DNA from 3 places in the Oleiphilus sp. HI0117 genome. Region 2 is predicted to be linked to each of the others. Evidence: predicted binding sites of a transcription regulator. Region 2 holds the regulator's gene; each other region holds the start of a gene.
What was found. The regulator sigma-54, encoded in region 2, starts transcription at its own class of promoters, with help from an activator protein. The targets are predictions, from matches to a motif close to TGGCACNNNNNTTGCTNT.
Positions count from the first base shown of each region.

Region 1: the regulator sigma-54 is predicted to act here: its motif matches at 2,677-2,694, upstream of cynS (cyanase).
Region 3: the regulator sigma-54 is predicted to act here: its motif matches at 2,989-3,006, upstream of flgB (flagellar basal body rod protein FlgB).

Region 1 is NZ_LWGA01000218.1:9,694-14,634, reverse strand. It holds partial or broken gene A3757_RS02780 (efflux RND transporter permease subunit) at 1-720, shown strand, start outside; gene A3757_RS02775 (plastocyanin/azurin family copper-binding protein) at 741-1,403, shown strand; gene A3757_RS02770 (manganese efflux pump MntP family protein) at 1,507-2,043, shown strand; gene cynS (cyanase) at 2,166-2,606, opposite strand; gene A3757_RS02760 (GlxA family transcriptional regulator) at 2,861-3,826, opposite strand; gene A3757_RS02755 (acyl-CoA dehydrogenase family protein) at 3,960-4,941, shown strand, end outside.
Region 2 is NZ_LWGA01000533.1:2,625-7,565, reverse strand. It holds gene lptC (LPS export ABC transporter periplasmic protein LptC) at 1-105, shown strand, start outside; gene lptA (lipopolysaccharide transport periplasmic protein LptA) at 89-697, shown strand; gene lptB (LPS export ABC transporter ATP-binding protein) at 710-1,435, shown strand; gene A3757_RS05910 (RNA polymerase factor sigma-54) at 1,746-3,290, shown strand; gene hpf (ribosome hibernation-promoting factor, HPF/YfiA family) at 3,393-3,701, shown strand; gene ptsN (PTS IIA-like nitrogen regulatory protein PtsN) at 3,728-4,189, shown strand; gene rapZ (RNase adapter RapZ) at 4,232-4,941, shown strand, end outside.
Region 3 is NZ_LWGA01000676.1:5,444-10,384, forward strand. It holds gene A3757_RS09280 (flagellar hook-basal body complex protein) at 1-1,325, opposite strand, end outside; gene A3757_RS09285 (flagellar hook assembly protein FlgD) at 1,398-2,078, opposite strand; gene flgC (flagellar basal body rod protein FlgC) at 2,092-2,535, opposite strand; gene flgB (flagellar basal body rod protein FlgB) at 2,538-2,945, opposite strand; gene A3757_RS09300 (nitroreductase family protein) at 3,171-3,761, opposite strand; gene A3757_RS09305 (adenylate/guanylate cyclase domain-containing protein) at 3,965-4,941, shown strand, end outside.

The DNA of each region.
Region 1 (4,941 bases), on a different contig from region 2:
TGGACGCTTGTCGATATCGATGGGCGTGATCTGGGGTCATACGTCAAAGAAGCACAACAGATTGTTTCTGAACAAGTCGAAATTCCGGCGGGTTATTCCATCGCTTGGTCTGGCCAATACGAGTACATGCAACGAGCCGAGGAACGTCTGCGAGCTGTTGTGCCACTTACCTTGGCGATCATCATGCTACTTCTTTACATGAGCTTCCGTAACTTTTTGGAAGTACTCATCATTATGGGAACCGTACCATTTTCGTTAATCGGAGGGCTTTGGTTGATGTATTGGCTGGATTACAACATGTCGATAGCGGTTGCGGTTGGTTTTATCGCTCTCGCAGGTGTGGCTGTTGAGATCGGCGTACTGATGTTGGTTTATTTAAATCAATCCTATCAAGCCACCATTGAAAACGCCAAGCGAGATATGCGTTTGTTAACGAAGGAAGATATTCGTGAATCTGTCATGCAGGGAGCCGGGCTGCGGGTGCGCCCCATCTTGATGACGGTTCTCTCTCTGATGGTCGGTTTAATTCCAATCATGATGGGAACGGGCACAGGTTCTGAAGTAATGCAGCGTATTGCAGGGCCCATGATTGGCGGCATGATCAGCACCTTGGCCTTGAGTTTGATGTTAATTCCCGCGATTTTTTATGTGTGGAAACAGGTAACGCTCAAAAAAGAGAACAGTGACCTCACAGAAAACGATTCACAACTATCAAAATAAACACAGAAAGGATAATGAAAATGAAACTATCACTAACGAAATCAATAACTGGCTTTGCAGCTATCAGCGCAATCCTAATCACAGCTGCATGCGCAAATCATAGTCATGATGATGGCACAGGCCATATGCATGGCGAGAACCATATGTCAGCGGGAGATGGCCAGCACGATCACCACAAAATGATGCAAGAAAAGCATATGGGCGATACAGGAGGCCACGGTCACATGGGCGGTGAAATGAAGGAAGGTATGCATGGCGGACATCATGGAGAGGAACATGGCGCTCATGGTGGACACCATGGCGGGTCATTGGCGGGTAATCCTGGACAAGAAAATGATGTAGACCGAGTGATAAATGTTGAAGCGAACGATGCGATGCGCTTTGTCCATAAACCGTTCAATATTAAAAATGGTGAAACCATTAAGTTTGTGATCTCCAACAAAGGCGCAGTGCCGCATGAGTTCGCCATTGGTACTAAGGATGAGCATATGGAGCACGGGAAAATGATGATGAATAACCCGAATATGCATCACGGTCCGGGTGGTAATGCCATTACTGTCGCACCTGGAAAAACCGAAACGCTCATCTGGACATTCGAAGAAGCTTGGGAAGTAGAGGCTGCCTGCAATATTCCGGGTCATTACCAAGCGGGAATGCACAGCCCGGTAAAGTTTCGACCATAGAAACAAGAAATATAAATCCCGTTGAGAAATCCATTTAACACACTAACATCTAGGTTTTGTATACTTCTCAACCCAAATATAGTTGAACTAAGGGTTCGTTTTGTTGGCATTGTTACTTCTGGCAATCGCGTTAAGTATGGATGCGTTTGCTGTGTCTATTGGTTTAGGTTCAAAAAAAACGGTCGGCACACTAAAGCTTGCCACAATGTGCGCTATTTACTTCGGCCTTTTTCAGGGCCTTATGCCCCTTATTGGTTTTATAGGAGGTAAAGGTGTTCTCGTTTTTGCTGAAACCTATGCTCCCTGGGTATCGTTTATATTGCTTTTGATTATTGGTATTAAGATGATCTATGAAGCGCTTATTACTGGTGAAGAGAATGTCCCTTCTCATATAAGTCATCGTGCTATGTTCATTCTAGGTATTGCCACCAGTATCGACGCAATGGCGGCGGGCTTTTCCTTGACTTTGCTGAACGTTAACGGATTTCTAGCCTGTGCTTTCATAGCTATAACCACTGCACTATTTAGCTTTGCCGGAGTCTACCTTGGCGAGAAAACAGGCACTTGGCTCGAAAGTCGAGCTGAAGTGTTAGGTGGGACGATTTTGATATTGATCGGGTTAAAGGTCCTCTTAGGCTAAGACGGTCCAGCCTACTGTCATTCATAGAGAACTAAAAATTGTTTAAATAGGGTTCGAGAAATTATTAAGTAAAAACAATAAATAAAAGTGAGTACGAAGCTCTGGCCTCGTACTCGATTAAGCTACCAGGCTTTGTAGGGTAAGAACTTACCATTCATGGTTAAGACGACGCGATCACCTTTCGGGTTCTCTTCTTTTTCAACATCCATACTGAAGTCAATTGCGCTCATGATGCCGTCGCCAAACTTTTCTTGTATTACTTCTTTTAGCGTATCGCCGTAGACACCGACAATTTCATATAGCCGATAAATTAAAGGGTCTTGAGGAATGGATTGATCCCAGGTTTTAGTCGGGTATTCCATCAATGCAGGCTTTGCTTCGTCCGGTAAATCAAGTAAGGCACAAACCTTATCTGCAACGTCCTCGGGCATACTATTCATGCCCAGACAAGCTGAGGTGAGCCATACTGAGCCCATGCCGACTTCTTCTGCCATACCTTCCCAGGTAAGTTCTTTAGATTTTTTAGCTAATACAATTGCTTCGATCACTTCTTCTTTCTTCATCACAATCACCTTTATTTACTGTGTTGGTCAGCGTCAGGTTTGAGCTGAGGAATAAATTTCATAAAGGGCTTTTGCAAGCGCTATGCCATTGGAAATTGTTATTATTATTCAATAGATTAGCTAAAACCTATGCGTGTGATCTATCAGTGAGGGCCTTATTAGTGTGCACTGAAAGGCTTGTTTCGAAGAGAGAGCCCTGTCCTAAGGCACTGCTGAATCAAGGGACTTGTCTAGCTGATTGTAGTGAGCAAAATTTATCGTAGCTTCTTACGCCAAGCGGCGGGGCTTAGGCCATATTTTCGCTGAAATAAACGATTGAAGTGGCCAGGGTCTTGATAACCAACCTTCCATGATATTTCTGCGACACTTTGATCACTATGTTTGAGGTGCTCTTTTCCCTGCTCAATTTTTAAGTGTTGAATATAGCTAAGAGGTGATTCGCCCGTTGCTTCTTTAAAGCGACGTTTAAAGGTGCGTACACTCATATTTGCTTTTGTGGCAAGTTGCTCGATAGAAAGGGGCTCAATGAAGTGGATTTCAAGCCACTGCTGGATAGAGAGAATAGCGTCGTCTTGATGGTAGGTTTGTTTACCAATGGAGGCAAATTCGCCGGAGTAGGCTCGTCTGAAATCGACCAAAAAAGTACTTTCTACGGCTTCGCCAACCTCAGTGCAGGATAAGCGTGAAAGCAGATAGATCATGATCTCCATGGCTGCATTCATTCCTGCAGAGCAATACAGTTCCCCGGTAGCGGTAATAAAACGATCGGGGCGAAGATCGATTTTGGGGTACTTCTGTGCGAATTCTTCTTGCTTATGCCAATGCGTGGTACAGATTCGCTCATCCAAGAGCCCGGCCTCTGCCAGAAAGTAGGAACCGGTTGTCGCAGCCATAATCGGGATACCTTGCTCGTGCCACTCCCTAAGCTTTGGGTATAAGGGGCGCTGATCGATTAGCAGCGCTTCCATGTCACCCCAGATTCCATGAAGAATGACCAGGTCTGTATGTTTGATATCGCCTAGTGCCTGATCAGGTGTAATGCTTAAGCCGCTGAATGATGAAATAGCTTTGCCATCTAAGGTAACTAGCGAGATAGATATAGCCTCGCCCAAAAGCTTTTTTTGTAGCATGGAGGCAAAGGCAAATACATCATGACTAAGACCTAAACTTAAGCCCATTGCATTCTCGCAGGCATAAAGCGTGACATGTTTTAGCATCATAATCTCCGGAATATATTGGGGTATTATTTACCTTTATGGCCCGTTTGGCCATTTATATGACCTGAGTCACGCTGTTTCTTTTTGTCTTCGATTCTTAAGATTGCGTTAGTTAGATCTTATATTGGAGATGAGCATGAAATTCACGTCTGAACATGAAGCCTTACGCAAAACAGTGCGAGCCTTTGTTGATCAGGAAATGGACCCTTTTGTTGATGAGTGGGAGCAGGCAGGCAAAGCGCCTTTACATTCACTATTCAAGAAAATGGGTGACCTGGGCTTGTTGGGTATACATAAACCCGAAGCGAATGGTGGTGCAGGTTTAGATTATAGTTATAACCTGGTGTTTGCTGAGGAAATTGGCCGAGCCTATGGTGGTTCCTTGCCCATGGCGATTGGTGTGCAAACAGACATGGCCACGCCTGCTTTGGCTCGTTTTGGTAGTGATGAGTTAAAACGTGATTTTTTGGCGCCAGCCATCGCTGGAGATATGGTTGCTTGTATCGGGGTTAGTGAAGCTGGGGCAGGTTCAGATGTTGCAGGTTTAAAAACGACCGCTAAAAGTGACGGTGATGACTACCTTATCAATGGCAGTAAGATGTGGATCACGAATGCGACGCAAGGTGATTGGATTTGTTTACTTGCCAACACTTCTGAAGGCAGCGTTCATGCAAATAAATCAATGATCATTGTGCCTTTGGATTCACCGGGTATCGAGACCTCAAAGCCTTTGGATAAACTCGGTATGCGCGCCAGTGATACGGGGCAGATATTCTTTGATAATGTTCGCGTACCTAAGCGCTATCGAATAGGCGAACAGAACAAAGGTTTCGCTATGCAGATGATGCAGTTTCAAGAAGAGCGAATGTATGCCGCTGCGAGTTCACTAAAGGGAATGGAGCGAATTATCAGTGATACCCGGGATTGGTGCCGAGATAGGGAGACCTTTGGCCAGCCGATATTAAACAATCAGGTGGTGCACTTTCGCTTGGCAGAGTTGCAAACCGAAGTTGAGGCGCTCAGAGCGCTGACTTGGAGAGCTTGTCAGCAACATATTGAAGGTGAAGACGCGACCTACCTGGCATCCATGGCTAAATTAAAAATGGGCAGGTTATGGC
Region 2 (4,941 bases):
AAAGATCAAAGCGTCATTCAAGCAACCGGCTTAAACGGCTGGCTTAATGAAAAACGCATTGAACTCCTTAGCAATGTCAGAGGACAGTATGCCTTCAATAAATAGCTTGCTCCGTGCCACCCTGTTAACCCTTTTGCCTGCTTTTTGTTTTGCAATCGACCCGAGCAGTAAACTTCCAATATCCATAGAGTCAGACCAGGCTAGCCTTGACGACCAGAATGGCACGTCAACCTATACCGGCAATGTCATAATCTCCCAAGGTTTATCTCGCCTAGAAGCAGATAATATTTCTGTAAAGGCGACAAATCGCAGCATTACAACCATCCAGGCCTCTGGCCAGCCAGCACACTTTGTACAACAAGTAAGCGCCGATAGCCCGAACACTCATGGCTATGGCAGCTCTATTACTTATATTGCAAAAGACAACTTGTTACGTTTTTCCGGCCAAGCTAAGTTAGTACAACAAGACAACTCCTTTTCAGGTGAAGAAATAGAGTACGACATTGTACGAAGAGCTATACGCGCCAAGGGAGATCAGACCCAAGGGTCTCGAGTTAAAATTCATTACTACCCTAATGCCGAGACCGCATCGGAAAATACTGAAGTGCCACTAATAAAAGGTTCTCCAGAAAACGAAAACAAACTGCCACTCGAACCTGCTCCAAATGCCGAGTCCGGTGCCGAGCAAAAGCAATAGACCTGAGCAACAATGAAAACTTTAAAAGCAGAAAACCTAGCCAAGGCCTATGATAAACGCCAAATAGTTAAAGATGTTTCCCTGACTATCAACAGCGGTGAAGTGATCGGGCTGCTCGGCCCTAACGGTGCTGGTAAGACCACTTGTTTCTATATGATTGTAGGCCTGGTTAAGCATGATAAAGGCAAGATATCAGTTAATGATACCGACCTATCATCCATGGCTATGCATGATAGGGCACGAAACGGTGTCGGCTACCTGCCCCAGGAAGCTTCAATATTTAGAAAGTTAAGTGTTCGAGACAATATCCTGGCGGTACTAGAGATTAGAAAAGATCTTTCTCGCAGCGAAAGGCGACAAAGAATGGAAGCCTTACTCGAAGAGTTTCACATCACTCACATCAAAGATAGTCTTGGCATGGCCTTGTCAGGCGGTGAACGTAGGCGAGTGGAAATAGCCAGAGCTTTAGCAATGGAGCCTGACTTCATTCTACTCGATGAGCCCTTCGCAGGTGTCGACCCAATATCGGTCAACGACATCAAGTCAATCGTCTCTCACCTTAAAAGTAAAAATATCGGCGTACTCATAACCGATCACAACGTTAGAGAAACGCTGGATATTTGTGAAAAAGCCTATATTGTTGGTGATGGCCATATCATTGCTTCAGGAAGTGCTGAAGACATTCTGAATAATGAAAAGGTCAAACAAGTCTACTTGGGCAATCAATTCAAATTATAAGCCAGTGGCTAGTTCATAGCATTCGATTCGAACAGCATATACAAACAATTAAGCATGACTTTCAGCTTAGAAATGAGTAGCATGCAATTTTCACGTCAACAAGACGATAACTTGATCTAAAACAATTATTTGTAGGCTGGTAACGTAAATATACTTTTATTTGTTTCACACTTTGCTATCTTCGCACTACACTTGTGTAAATGAAGTAAATATAAATACGTTTATTCACAGCGACCATTTCCGCAAAATATAATAAGCGACAATACATGATTCAAAATTTAAGTCTTAAGTTGGTGACATCCTCATGAACATGAAGGTTTCTCTCCAATTAAAGCTCGGTCAACAACTGACAATGACACCTCAATTGCAGCAAGCAATCCGCTTGCTACAATTGTCGACTCTTGACCTTCAAAACGAAATACAAGAAGCATTGGAATCTAATCCTATGCTCGAACTCCAGGACGATAACAACGAGCCTGGAAATACAAGTGATAAACAAGAAAATCAGAATGAAAGTCATCAAAATGATGGCAACGAGTACGCCTCTCAGGACAACCAACAAAGCAGTAGTACAGACACCAGTTCGAGCGAAGCACCTGCTAGCAATGAAGCCGACACGCCTAGTGAAGAGTGGTCAGATACTATACCGGAAGATCTGCCTGTTGATACGGCTTGGGATGACATATATACAAACAATGCGCCCAGTGGTCCCGCTCCCGAAGATGACAACAATGCCTTCGAACAAAGAAACGCTGCTACCGAGTCTCTTGCAGATCATCTAGATTGGCAACTTAACCTTACCCCCATGTCTGATCGCGACCGATACATTGCGATGTCATTAATCGACGCAACTGATACAGACGGCTACCTAACGAATACCGTTGAAGAGATACACGAGGGGCTGCACAACTCAGATGACGAAGACCCGGTTGAATTAGATGAAGTTGAAGCCGTCTTAAAACGCGTGCAGCACTTTGATCCACCTGGGGTATTTGCCAAAGACCTGCCCGACTGTTTGCTGCTACAGTTACGCCAGCTACCAAAAGATACGCCCTGGCTACCACAAGCAAAGCTTGTAATCAGCCACTACCTGAACTTATTAGGATCAAGAGACTACGCTCAACTAATGCGACGCAGCCGCCTTAAAGAGCATGAACTGAAAGAGGTTATCTCTCTAATTCAGTCTTTGAACCCTAAACCAGGTGAATCCATTGCTTCTTCCGAGCCTGAGTACATTGTGCCAGATGTCGTCGTAAAGAAAGAAAAAGGACGCTGGAAAGTTGAGCTCAACCCAGAGATTGCGCCAAAAATAAGGGTCAATGCAAATTATGCTTCGTTTATAAAGAGAGCTGACTCCAGTAACGACAACACCTTTATGAAGGATCAACTTCAAGAAGCAAAGTGGTTTATTAAAAGCCTACAAAGTCGTAACGAGACGCTTCTAAAAGTGGCAAGTAAGATAGTAGCTCACCAACAAGGCTTCCTTGACTATGGTGATGAAGCGATGAAGCCGCTGATTTTACATGATATTGCTGAAGCGGTAGAAATGCATGAGTCCACCATATCTCGTGTGACAACACAAAAGTACATGCATACGCCACGAGGCATATTTGAACTCAAATACTTTTTCTCAAGCCACGTCAGCACAACTACTGGCGGAGAGTGCTCGTCAACAGCGATTCGCGCAATTATTAAGAAGTTAATATCAGCAGAAAACCCTAAAAAACCTCTTAGCGATAGCAAGATTGCCGACTTGTTGAAAGAGCAAGGAATTAACGTCGCCCGCCGCACTATCGCAAAATACCGCGAAGCGATGTCGATCCCCCCATCGAACGAAAGAAAAAGATTGGTTTAATACAATATTTGATAACTTGCTGCCTGCAGCAAGTTGATTTGATAAGCGAAAAGTGAGTCAATATTCAACTCTCGCTAAAAATAACGATGATAGGAGAATACTATGCAATTAAATATCACTGGCCATCATGTAGATTTAACTGATGCACTTAAAGAATATGTGAAAACCAAATTGCAAAAGCTAGAGCGCCATATTGGCGGCATTAGCAACGTACAGGTAACCCTTTCTGTATCGAAACAAGCACATATTGCTGAATCAACGCTACATATCGCTGGTGCAGATATCCACGGCCACGCCGAGAACGACGACATGTATGCCGCTATCGACCAGCTAGTTGATAAGCTAGACCGTCAAATTCTTAAGCACAAGGAAAAGAAAGTTGACCGCGCACACGGCGCAGCAGCACGCTAGTTATTAGCGATCTTTAGAGTCGAAAAATGTCTGAAAATAAAATTACTATCGAGGCCATCTTGTCACCGGAGCTAACCCAACGCGGTTTGCCCGGTGGTAGCAAGAAAAAAGTTCTTCAACAGGCTGCACACCTGGTCTCAAAACAATTTCCTCATCTTGATGAAACTGAAATATTTGACAACCTTATTTCTCGTGAACGACTGGGAAGCACGGGAGTTGGGCAAGGAATTGCCATTCCCCACAGCAGACTGGAAAACTGCAAACAAGTTATTGGTTGTCTATTTACACTTGAAAAAAAGATACCTTTTGACTCGATAGATAACGAAGACGTTGATATTCTTTTCGTTTTACTTGTCCCCTCCGAGGCGACGAGCGAGCACCTGGATCTTTTAAGTCAAATTGCAGAGAAGTTCAACAACACTGCTTTTTGCGATAGTTTAAGGGAATCTGCTACAGGCACTGAACTTTATCAGAAAATAATTGCTTAAGACCTACAAACCTTAGAAGCTCAAAATTGCTAGGAACTTCTTATGAAGCTCGTTATTGTCAGTGGCAGATCCGGTTCCGGAAAAAGCACGGCCCTTCACGTCCTTGAAGACATGGGGTATTACTGCATTGATAATTTACCGGTTGGGCTTTTACTAAACCTTGGTAAACAATCACTACAAGGTAAAGATACAAGGTTAAGTAACGTTTCGATCAGTATCGATGCTAGAAATCTGCAGGGTGGAATAGAAGCATTCCCCCAAGTTTACGAGAAGCTAAAGCAGATGGAGATTGATGTCGATATCATTTTTCTTGACGCACAAAGTGAGACGCTCCTAAAGCGCTTTCACGATACTCGACGCAAACACCCACTTAGCAGCACAACACACTCACTCACCGAAGCGATTGAAACCGAAAGAACGCTTCTCGACCAGCTGGCACTAAAAGCTGACCTGACTGTCGACACTACGAAACTAACCCTATACGAGTTAAGAGACCTCATAAAACTTAGAGTGACAGGCAAACGAGAGCAAGAGCTCGCCATACTCTTTCAATCATTTGGTTTCAAAAATGGTGTTCCTAGCGATGCAGATTACGTATTCGACGTTCGCTGTTTGCCAAACCCATACTGGGACCCAAACCTTCGTACTTTTAGTGGATTAGATAAGCCCGTCGTAGACTTCATGAACGCCCAACCCGAATCCATACTAATGAAGGAAGATATCATTAACTTTCTCAGTAAATGGCTTCCTCA
Region 3 (4,941 bases), on a different contig from region 2:
TCTCCAACATCCTGGTTATCCACCTGCACATGCATTTGCCAGGTATTTTCTCCCGACAACGAAGACTGCTGCTTAACGAAATACATGGTCAAAACATGAGAGTTACCAAGACTGTCAAAAATAGTCGTTGACGTCGCGTGGTTATAGGTACCAGGATCCGTTGGTGAAAATTGGTTATTAACAAAAGGCGCACCGGTAAAGTTGGTAATGACGGGCGTTGTGGCACTTAAGTTGGTCGCAACGACCCCCTCGTCAAGTACAATGCTAACTCCACCACCTACAGTCGCATTCAAAACGGCAGGAACAGCATCAGGGTCAAGCACTACCGGCGTCGCCGCGGCATCACTCCCAAGAACCTCAAAACTATCGCCCGAGACACCCGCAAAACCGAATACCAAGTTAGCTCCTTGATCCTGAATAATCTGCAAATCACCAGTAGCACTATCTATGACGGCGGTAACCCCCACCAACGCAGACGAGTTAATACGAGTTCCCAAGTCGGCCAATTGCAATGCATCTGTTGCACCGGCTGGCTGGAAACTAATTCCGTTTAAGCTAATACTCATATTTCCTGAGGCATTATCATATCCAGCTAAGGTTATTGTAGAGCTGGTACTAGCAGTCGCATCCACACCTTCTAAAAGCGAAAACTGAGATGCAATTGCCCCGGCAGTTGATTCCGCAGTCGTTGTAATGGTCTGCGACGTGCCATCCGGAAAGGTCACTTCGATATCCTGACTCGCATAGCCATTCACAATTCCTGCTTGTGCTACACCAACATCCGTTGCACCGTTCGAGTTAATCGTTGTGCCACTCTGAGTCAAAGCTTCTTCTGAAGAATCCAGATTCAAAGCTGCTTCGACATTAGTTGATCTTGATGGAGGCAGATCATTCGCATCAACAACCAGATCACCCAGAACTCCCGATACCGTCCCACCTTCATCAGCCTGAAAGCCCTGGACACGCATACCCGTGTTATTGACCATGAAACCATCTTTATCCACACCTAGCTGACCAGCACGCGAATATTTGGCCTCACCCTGATCACTAAGCACGAAAAAGCCATTTCCGGTAATTGCTAAGTCCAGGTTATTGTCAGTAAAGCTTACGTTACCCTGACCAAACATCTGTCGAATATTTTGTACTGCGACACCGTCTCCCGTTGAGGTAGCCCCCCTGCCGAAAAAACTATTGGAATAAACATCACCAAACTCGGCACGCGAACGCTTAAAACCAACAGTACTCGCGTTCGCAATGTTATTACCCGTAACTTCCAAGTCCGTGGAGGATGCTCTCAACCCACCTAATGCAACGTTAAACGGCATACTACACCTCTCTTCTGATTCTTTTTGTCGTAATGATTACAATTATTTCGCACGCCAGACACATACTCATGCCTAGTTAATCTCTCTAACATCTTCTAAAGGAATAGCGCCCATACCGGCTAAGTTAAGCGAAATGGCACCACCAGTCCCGATCGATACGCTACTCACATTGGCGGAAAGCAAGGTCGTAATTTGACTTACATCTCCTCCTTGATTCGATTCAGCAGCGATCGTGTAATTGTCATAGGGCATCTGCTCCCCCTTGCTATTTGTTCCATCCCACGAGAATGGTACAGAACCGGCAAGTTGTTGCCCCATATCCACCTGATTAACCAACTCACCAGAACCGTTAAAGATACTTACCTTTAATGAACCTGTACTGGCTTCAAGATCAACCAATCCACTAATTGTTCCGTCTGCCGCCATGGGAGCTTCAGTACCTGGCACCAAAACCGTTCGCCCAACCATTGCAGAAGCCTGCAAAGCCTGACTAGACTGATACTGGGTTGCAAAACTTTCTACTTGCGAACTTAGTTTCTGCATTTCTTCAAGAGAGCTAAACTCTGCTAACTGAGAAATGAACTCACCATTATCTTGAGGGTCCAGCGGGCTTTGATTCTCCATCTGGGCAATCATCAACTCCATAAACTCATTCTGACCTAGATCAGACGAACCTTGTGTTTTGGTCGTCGGTTCATAGCGGTAGTCTGATAAAGCATCAGCAGAAGACACCGTTGTATTTATATCTGTCATAAGATTTAGCCCCTTACTGACCTAGCGTTAACAAACGCTGCATCATTGTTTTTGCCGCATCCATTACATCAATATTGGTTTGAAAGCTTCGAGAAGCAGAAAGCATGTCAGCCATCTCTTCAACGACATTTACATTCGGGTACATCACATATCCCTGCTCATCAGCCAACGGGTGGTCAGGCTGGTAACGCATATCCAAAGGTGCATCACTTTCAACAATCCCTTTTACTTCAACACCTACCGACTCAGGCGTCTGCTGTAAGAAATCCCCACCAACTGCCTGGCGCATGGCATCTTCTTGGACAGCCGAAAAGATGGGCTTTCGGGCGCGATATACTTCATCAATACTACTTGCCGCACTGTCTGCATTAGCAATATTACTAGCAGTGGTATTCAAGCGAATAGATTGAGCAGCCATGCCGGATCCGGCAATATCAAAAATCTGACTAAGAGACATATTTATTCACCCCGAATCGCATTGGTTAGTGACTTGAACTTGCCATTCAAAAACTGGAAGCTGGATTGGTATTGCAAGGTATTCTTCATAAACTCTGCCATTTCTTCTTGGGTATCAACGGTATTACCGTCAACAGATGGCTGGCTGGGCGTTCGATAAAGCAACTCATTGCTTCCGCTCGAGTTAGCATGAGGCAAGTGCTGTCCGTTCGTGGTCGCCATCTCGAGAGACTTTGCGCCTCCCTGGCTAGCCATTTCATTACCCAGGACCGCTTTGAAGTCTATATCTCTTGCCTTAAATCCGGGTGTATCTGCATTAGCCAAGTTATTAGCCAACACCTCAGCACGGTTAACACGTAACTCCAGCGCTTGTTCGTGAATTCCTAATGCATTGCTGAATGAAATCGACATCGATACTCCCACTTGCTTCATCATAAAGTTTCTACGATTAGATAAAGCAATTGCGATGCCAACCAATAAATATTTTTTTAATACTTAAAAATCAAATACTTATGGTTTTATGGAGTTTTTTAGATCGGCAATTCCTATCCTTTTAGATTTGCCGTTTTTTGAGGGAACAAGCGAAGATATCACCTGGGTTGACCCAATTTATAGTCAGAGGAAAATCGCCTAGCACTACCATGGGACAAAGTAATCCTTACTAGCAACAGGCGCTAACTTTTTGGCTTCGGCAAGCGGTGTACCAATATATAAGAAGCCCACGATAGACTCCTCGAGCGATAAACCCAGGCCTTGCTTCACGTCGCCATTCAATGCCATTTCTCCGGTACGCCAAATACCACCAAAGCCCTGCGCCTGAAGCGCTAACAACATATAACCCACCGCAACGCCGCAGGACACAACCTGCTCTTCGAAAGGTACTTTAGGGTGTTCGATGTTTTTGGACACAGCAACGATGATCTTGGGTGCCCGAAGCGGCATTGAGCGGTATTTATTTTCTTGCGCTTCACTAAGCTTTCCCTCATTCGCTTCAGCAGCCTGACAAAACAAATCACCCAGACGATGTAACGAGTCCCCTTCGATCACAAGAAATCGCCATGGCTTTAAGCATTTATGGTCAGGCGTCCTAAGCGCTGCTTGAAAAACAGTTTCCATTTGATCAGGGCTTGGGGCAGGAGCACTCAAGCGAGGATGAGAAACCCTGGACTTCAATATTTCCAACACCGCATGAGAGCCCGCCTCATCAATTGTTTTATGCTCATTCATACCCGCGTATCTCCTGCTTTAATATAAGCTACCTAACCTGCACTATTCTTTTCAGGTGAACATAATGATATAACCACATTTAGATCACGAAACCTTAGTGCAAGCGCTATTTCCCAAGAACGAAATTAAAACAGTGTAAGCAAAATTTGTCTATATATAAGGGAACTGATAACCTTTGCTGCTTATCAGAGATGTATGAAAAAATGATCCCATTGAAAATATCTAATAAAAAATCGTCAACACAGAATAAGGCGACACAACACTCCACCGACAAAATAGATACGCCACCGTCAGTCATGCCCGCATACAACGGCAGGGTTTTGGCTTATTTGACGTCTAGTATCACGATGGCGGTCGGTGTTCTTGAAGGACATTTCCACGACTACTTGATCTGGTTTATTCCTGCGGCCATGTTATGGCCACACCTTCTTTACTTTGTTATTAGACATTTAAAGCTAGAGCAAAGCGCTGCAGCACGTGAGAACACACTACTAATAGATGGCGCTTTGGTCGGTGTCATTATTGTACTAATTGACTTCAGCCCGACGGCAACCATATTCAATATTCTCATGGCGAGTTTTAGCTTCATCGTCGTTGGAGGTATGTCGACCTGGCTCAAAGGCAACCTAATCTTACTTACCTCCACCATTATTTCCTCCATGATATTCGGCCTTGACTTCGCGCCTCACGCACCAATGATTGTCGATCTAGTGGCCGGTATTAGCGCTACAGTCTATGTCTCGGTTACTGCTTACTATACCCACCAACAAGCCGAAGCCTTACATAAGGCCAAGCACCAGATTCAGACACAAAGAGAGCAGTCTATATCGCTTTCTCACAAGCTTGCTAAATACCTATCTCCACAAGTCTGGCAGTCAATTTTTACCGGCGAACGTGACGTGCGCCTGGAAACACAGCGCAAGCGTCTATCTATCTTCTTCTCTGACATCAAAGGTTTTACAGAGCTGTCGGAAGAAATGGAACCCGAAGGTTTGACCGAGCTGCTGAACAACTACTTCAACGAAATGTCGCAAATCGCCTTAAAATACGGCGGCACAATCGATAAGTTTATTGGCGACAGTATTATGATTTTCTTTGGTGACCCAACCAGTCGTGGCGCTAAAGAAGATACGATGGCTTGTGTTTCCATGGCAATTGAGATGCGTAAGCACATGAAGAT